DNA from 3 places in the Metabacillus sediminis genome. Region 3 is predicted to be linked to each of the others. Evidence: riboswitches for the same ligand, from Rfam matches in the RefSeq annotation. Region 3 holds a riboswitch; each other region holds the start of a gene.
What was found. Region 3 has a riboswitch for S-adenosylmethionine ahead of WCV65_RS17535 (O-acetylhomoserine aminocarboxypropyltransferase/cysteine synthase family protein). Riboswitches for the same ligand answer to the same signal wherever they lie in the genome.

Region 1 (2,266 bases), 170 kb from region 3:
CTCGGAAGCCGGTACGGGGCATTGGCTATGAAGGTATATGCCGGTCTTGGAATGATTGGTCTGCCTGTCTTTGCGGAGGCGAAAGGCGGTCTTCACATATTGGCGGGACCAACAGGGGGATACATAATCGGCTTCATTGCGGCGGCGTTTTTAACAGGATATTTCCTTGAAAAAACAAAGTTTACGCTCAAGTTCGCGCTCGCCGCAAACACGATTGGGATGCTGGTTACACTGCTCTTCGGAACGGTGTGGCTAAAAATCGTGCTGGGTTTGCCATGGGACAAGGCACTCGCTGTGGGCGTCTGGCCATTTGTAGCAGTTGGCCTCATAAAAGCGGTCCTGGCGAGCTGGATTGGAATAGCTGTAAGAAGACGGCTTATTCAAGCGAAACTGCTCAATCAAAAGATTCAAGCAGCCTAGTATTCAGGCATTCATGCTCTTCCTATTGGCAGGAAGGGCTGTTTTTTGTATGGAAAAAAATTGATTGGCTTCCCTTACGATCAAATCCTGGTCAAAATCCATGGATGCTACATGATAAGAATTTGGAAGGCTAATCATCTTTTTACGATTGGCGGAAATGGACTCCATGATCCTTTCAGAACAGGCGGCAGGAACAACATGATCCTCCGGAGAACAGAATACAACGACTGGACACGAGACTTCTGCAAGCCTGATTTTTGCTTCATTCATAGCCTTTCTCAGCTCGGAAATGGCTTTAACAGGTATTTTTTCATAAGCAATTTCCTCCACAGACGGATCCTTTATATCTGGCCGTCCCTCCTTGATAAAACCAGTATCTCCGACAATCTTTTCGTAATCTGGAACTTCAAGTGCTGCATTAATAAGACCTATTCCATCGATTTGCGTGAATTGGCTGGCAAGCTTAATCGTCAGACTGCCGCCCATGGATTGTCCAATAACAAATACTTTTCTGAATCGGCTCTTTAATTTTAAGTAAGCAGTTTCCAGGGAGCGGTACCAGTCTTGAACTGAGCATAGCTCCATATCGGACGGACATGTACCGTGTCCGGCAAGTCTTGGAGCATATACAGAATAGCCTAATGAGGCAAATTTCTCTCCCAGTGATTCCATGCTCTGGGGGGTGCCGTTGAAGCCATGGCACAAAAGAATGGCCTGTTCAGAACTTCTATAGATGGAAAAGGACTGAGCGCCGGTAATCACTCTTTTCAGTTCTTTCATAACTGCCTTCCTCCTTTAAACGATTGTTTCACAGCTGAGAGCCAGCCAAATAAAAAAACCTTCTTTGGCATTGGCTGCTAAGAAAGTTTACGGTCAACATTTCTTTATCGGCCAAAGCACTGCGCTTTGCTGGTAGGAGCACCTTTCCAAATGGAGGTTGCTGTGAAGTCATAGAGCCAGTTCTCTCGTTCACTCTTGATAATTTAATTAATCCTATAAAATTACTTGGTTTTATGTATATTATCATGGCCTGTTTAATGTGTCAATGAAGACTTGTCCGTCCGAAAGGGATAAAATAGTCTATAACATGGAAGAAAATCAATGAATGGAGTGAAATGATGACTAAGCTAGGAATTGTCAGACATGGCCTAACAGAATGGAATATGGAAGGAAGAGCGCAGGGCAGCTCCGATATTCCGCTTCATGAACAAGGAATTAAAGAAGCAGAAATGCTGGCAGAACGGCTTAAGGAAGAGGACTGGGATCTCCTTTATTCAAGTCCGCTGCTCCGTGCAAAACAAACGGCGGATTTTATCAGTAAAAAGCTCGGTGGTCTAGAGGTAGTAACAGATGAACGCATCCGGGAAACCGGTGGCGGGGAAATTGAAGGCACAACAGAAGCTGAACGTGTGGAAAAATGGGGAACTGGGTGGAGAGAACTTGACCTGGGCAGAGAGCAGTCGGGCCAGGTAACAAAAAGAGGAGTAGAATTTGTTGAAGAGCTTTTGGAAAAGCATCCCGGCAAGAACATTCTCATGGTGACACATGGTTCATTTATCAGACATCTCCTAAAGGAATTAACGCCGATGAATGAAGAAAGCGAACCGCTAAAAAATACTTCGATCACCCATCTTCTGCTGGATGACTCTAAGTGGTCATGCGGGCTTTATAACTGCACAAAACATCTCGAAATTAACTAGCTTGCCGGCCCATTACTCGAGCTTGAAGAGTAGCGGGCTTTTTTTATCGCTTTTTTTTGTTGTTCATATAAACGCTTCCAGCAACCCCGCTAAACAGCGCTAATCCAATCGCAATCCACATTTCTAATGACATGAAAAGACGCCTC
Region 2 (2,266 bases), 2.0 Mb from region 3:
TGGCTGGATACGTCATCAAACTCTCAACCCCGCCAAGACTTTCTGCGAACGTAATCGTCTTCAAATTTTTCAGGAATGGATTCACCCATTCCTCTTTCGCGACCCGGAACGACAGCATGCCCCCTCTTCCCGGATACAGTACATCACTTACTTCCGGGACTTCTTCTAAAAATTCGGCTATATCAGCTGCATTCTGTTCATGCTGCCTCATCCGAAGTGCCAGTGTTTTTAATCCCCGGATTAAAAGCCATGAATCAAACGGAGCGAGAACGGCGCCGATTGCATTGTGATGGGAAGCAAGCTCCGCACAAAGTTCCTTACCTTTTGCCACAACGATTCCAGCAAGGAGATCATTATGTCCTCCGAGATATTTAGTTGCACTGTGAATGACGATATCAGCTCCGCTCTTTAATGGCTGCTGGATGACAGGAGTATAGAATGTATTATCCACAATCAGCAGCAGGCCGTGGCGCTTCGCTACTTCTGCAACTGCTGCAATATCCACCTCCTGCATAAGCGGATTCGTTGGAGTTTCCAGAAAGATCGCCTTCGTATTCGGAAGGATCCTAGCCTCTGTACTCACAGGATCTGCAAATGAATCATATTGGAATGTCAGTCCATACTTACGCCATTCCTGTTCAAACAGCCTGTAGGTTCCTCCGTAAATATCGGATGAGGCAATAATGTCATCTCCGGTTTTAAATAGCGCCATAATGGTCTGAATGGCTCCCATCCCTGAGCTGAAGGCAAACCCCTGATCTCCGCCTTCTAAGTCCGCCAAAGCCTTTTCAGCGATGGCACGTGTCGGATTGCCGGTTCGTATGTAATCAAAACCGGTCGATTCCCCGATTCCTGAATGACGGTAAGCTGTCGTTAAATAAATGGGAGGATTAACGGCGCCTGTCGTCTGTTCACTTCGGTTGCCGATTTGGGCTAAGATCGTTTCTGTATGTTTTGTCATTTTACACCCTCGCTTATGCAGATTAAGAATACAAAAAAGCCTTCCCCTAAAATAAGAAGAAGGCTTGTCGCTTAACAGTTCTTCTTCTCATCTCCCAAGCTCGCTTGCTGGATTTAGCACCTTGGCACGCCTAGAGCGTTCTGCCGGTTGCTGAGGTTTCGCAGGGCCAGTCCCTCCACCTCTCTGGATAAGAATAAATCGTAAGGAATATTATGAATTTTTTATAACTTTAACGCAATTTTATAAATTTTACAAGTGATTCATGTAAACTTTCCCTGATTTTCCGGAAAAGCATTTTTTTAAAAATCATGATAAAATAAGTGGAAGCGAATACAAAAACCAAAAGCGGAGGCGCCTTGCTCAGCCCCGACAAGCATAAGACAATCAGCCGGAGAAAGGCGTTTTTTCCTTTCGTAGGTTGAGTGGCTTATGACCTCGAGGGGCTAGGCGCCGGAGCTAGACGCAAAAACAAAGTAGAAACAACTTATCCATCACATTCCAAAAGCGGAGGCTCCTCAAGGAAGGATGTTCTGCTAAATGCGCGGCGTCCTGCCGCAACGCAGAACTGACCGGCCTCCTGCCGGCCCCCGACAAGCATAAGACAATCAGCCGTGGGAAAGACGTGGGAACTGACCCGCATCCTGCGGGCCCGGAGGTTGAGTGGCATATGACCTCGAGGGGCTAGGCGCCGGAGCTAGATACAAAAACTAAGTACAAACCTTACTTAATTCATCTGGAGGACTTATCTGTGGAGAAGCAAACTGGAGTTGTCAAAGAAGCTTCCTTTTTTTCAGGCGCATTGAACGAAGATCTGACTGTCCTTACATATTTGCCAAAAAGCTATTCCCCTCTGTATAAGTACAGTCTGCTGATTGCGCAGGATGGGCAGGATTATTTCAGGCTTGGGAGGATTGCCCGCCAGTATGAATCCCTGCTTGAGAACGGCGGACTGGAGAATGTAATCATTGTCGGCATTCCATACAAGAATGTACAGGACCGCCGGACAAAATACCATCCCGACGGTGAGAAATTCCCTGCTTATAAACGGTTTCTTGCCCATGAGCTTGTCCCGTTTCTGGACAGGGAGTTCCCAACATATCAGGTTGGACAGGGACGCGCACTCATTGGTGATTCGCTCGCCGCAACAGTCGGATTCATGACAGCACTCGACTATCCGAGTATTTTTGGTAAAATCATTATGCAGTCCCCTTATGTTGACGAAAAGGTCCTAAATGCTGTCATGCAATACGATGCAGAGCCGAATTTGACTATCTATCATCAGATTGGCGAAAAGGAAACTGATGT
Region 3 (2,266 bases):
ACAATTAGTCTCACAAGAATGGACGAACTTATTGATGAATATTTTGAAAATGATGTCTATGTGCTAGTCGATACAGATGAAGCGGGAGAGAAGCTTCGAAAGCAGTTCATCAGAGAGTTTCCTGAAGCTTCGCATCTGTATATTGATAAAATGTATAAGGAAGTTGCTGCAGCTCCAGAGCACCATATCGCCTCCGTATTGCTTGGAGCGAATATTGACGTCCAAGCGAAATTTTTATAGCAAGGAGTTCTGGTTTTATTATGATTGAAATAAATGATAAGCAGATTTCCGGGAGGATGGATAAGGGACGGTTTATTTTGTATCTCTATACTCCCTTCTGCGGAACATGCCAGCTTGCAAAGCGTATGCTTACAGTAGTGGATGGGGCATTGCCGGAAACGGACATTTATATGGCGAATCTAAATTATTTACCGGGTTATGCAGGAAAATGGGAAGTTGAGAGTGTTCCATGCTTGCTGATTTTTGAGGATGGACATATTAAATCGAAACAATATGCATTTCAATCTGTTGAATTTTTGTATAGATTGCTTCAAAAAGACGGCGCTTAATGCGGCGTTTTTCATTTTTTTAGAGATGATAAAAAGTTATCATTTCGATAAATAGTATTAGGCGGATCTTTTTTCGAGCTCATTCTGTTTATTTACCTCTCATTCAGCATATTTCTCGGGAAATAAAATGGCCGGCAAATATTTTTTAGTAAATAGTTGCCAACAACAGAAAAAGAGGTTAATATTAAGAAAATTCAAACAAATATCTTATCAAGAGCGTTGGAGGGTACTGGCCCGATAATAACGCAGCAACCGGTCTATTTAGATACGGTGCTAATTCCAGCAGAGGGTTACCTTCTGGCAGATGAGAAGAGCGGACAAAGACCTCTTCTTCGGAAGGGGTTTTTATTATGAAAACAGGGGGAGATCGAATGAGTGAAAATGGATTCAGACCGGAAACGCTGGCCGTACATGGAGGACTTAAGGAAGACCCGATTACAGGAGCAAGAGCTGTACCTATTTATCAGTCAAATGCGTATTTGTTTAAAGACACGGATCATGCAGCTGATCTTTTTGCTTTAAAAGAGCCAGGGTACATTTATACGAGGATACATAATCCTACCGTTTCAGTGCTAGAAGAAAGGGTGGCGCAGCTTGAAGGCGGGGCAGGTGCTCTAGCTGTTTCAAGCGGAATGGCAGCCATTACCCTCGCGATACTAAATATTGCAGAAGCTGGAGATGAAATTGTCGCGGCTTCCAATCTTTACGGCGGAACCTATAATTTATTTGCAAATACGTTGCCGAGATACGGCATCAAAACAGTTTTTGCCGATGCATCCGATCCTGAGAATTTTAAGAAGGCAATCACTCAAAAAACGAAGGCGATCTTTGGTGAAATAATCGGAAATCCCAGCCTTCAGGTTCTTGATGTTGCATCGGTATCTGAAATTGCTCATGAAGCGGGAATTCCTTTAATCATTGATAATACCTTTGCTACACCATACCTTTTCAAACCCATTGACTATGGAGCGGACATTGTGGTTCATTCGGCTACAAAATGGCTGCTTGGCAATGGAACGACATTAGGGGGCATTATCGTGGATGGCGGCAAGTTTGACTGGTCTACAGGCAAATTTCCAGCCTTCGTTACTCCTGACCCAAGCTATCATAATATCGTTTTTGCTGAAGCCCTCGGCGAACTCGCTTATATCGTAAAGGCAAGGGTTCAGCTTCTGAGAGATTTAGGTCCGGCATTAAGTCCGTACAATGCCTTTCAATTTACATTGGGATTAGAGACGCTGCATGTCAGGATGAAGGAACACATTGCAAATACAAGGAAAATCGTTTCCTACCTTCAAAACCATCCCGCAGTTAAGTGGGTATTATACCCGGAGCTTGAAGAACATCCATCAAAAAACCTTGCAGATCGATATTTGCCAAAAGGAGCCGGTGCAGTTATTGTATTTGGAATAGATGGAGGCTTGGAGGAAGGGAAAGCCATTATCAATCATACGAAGTTATGGTCGCATGTGGCGAATGTTGGGGATGCCAAAAGCTTAATTATTCATCCGGCAAGCACCACACATCAGCAGCTCGGCAAGGAAGAGCTTATAGAGGCCGGGGTTTCCGAGGATCTGATCAGATTGTCTGTAGGAATTGAACATTCAGACGATCTGCTTGAGGATTTGGAGGCAGCTATTTTCGCCGCTACAGGAAAACGATCGTTGACTGTCAGCATCAATTGACCGTAAACATTA

Region 1: another riboswitch for S-adenosylmethionine. It lies ahead of WCV65_RS18380 (alpha/beta fold hydrolase); the one in region 3 lies ahead of WCV65_RS17535 (O-acetylhomoserine aminocarboxypropyltransferase/cysteine synthase family protein).
Region 2: another riboswitch for S-adenosylmethionine. It lies ahead of WCV65_RS06980 (methionine biosynthesis PLP-dependent protein); the one in region 3 lies ahead of WCV65_RS17535 (O-acetylhomoserine aminocarboxypropyltransferase/cysteine synthase family protein).

The regions. Positions count from the first base shown of each region.
Region 1 is NZ_CP147407.1:3,525,865-3,528,130, reverse strand. Features, by position in the region: gene WCV65_RS18385 (biotin transporter BioY) at 1-420, shown strand, start outside; gene WCV65_RS18380 (alpha/beta fold hydrolase) at 424-1,200, opposite strand; SAM riboswitch class I at 1,302-1,405, opposite strand; gene WCV65_RS18375 (histidine phosphatase family protein) at 1,539-2,120, shown strand.
Region 2 is NZ_CP147407.1:1,315,970-1,318,235, reverse strand. Features, by position in the region: gene WCV65_RS06980 (methionine biosynthesis PLP-dependent protein) at 1-961, opposite strand, end outside; SAM riboswitch class I at 1,046-1,155, opposite strand; gene WCV65_RS06975 (esterase family protein) at 1,710-2,266, shown strand, end outside.
Region 3 is NZ_CP147407.1:3,352,610-3,354,875, reverse strand. Features, by position in the region: gene WCV65_RS17545 (toprim domain-containing protein) at 1-240, shown strand, start outside; gene WCV65_RS17540 (thioredoxin family protein) at 261-569, shown strand; SAM riboswitch class I at 774-880, shown strand; gene WCV65_RS17535 (O-acetylhomoserine aminocarboxypropyltransferase/cysteine synthase family protein) at 941-2,254, shown strand.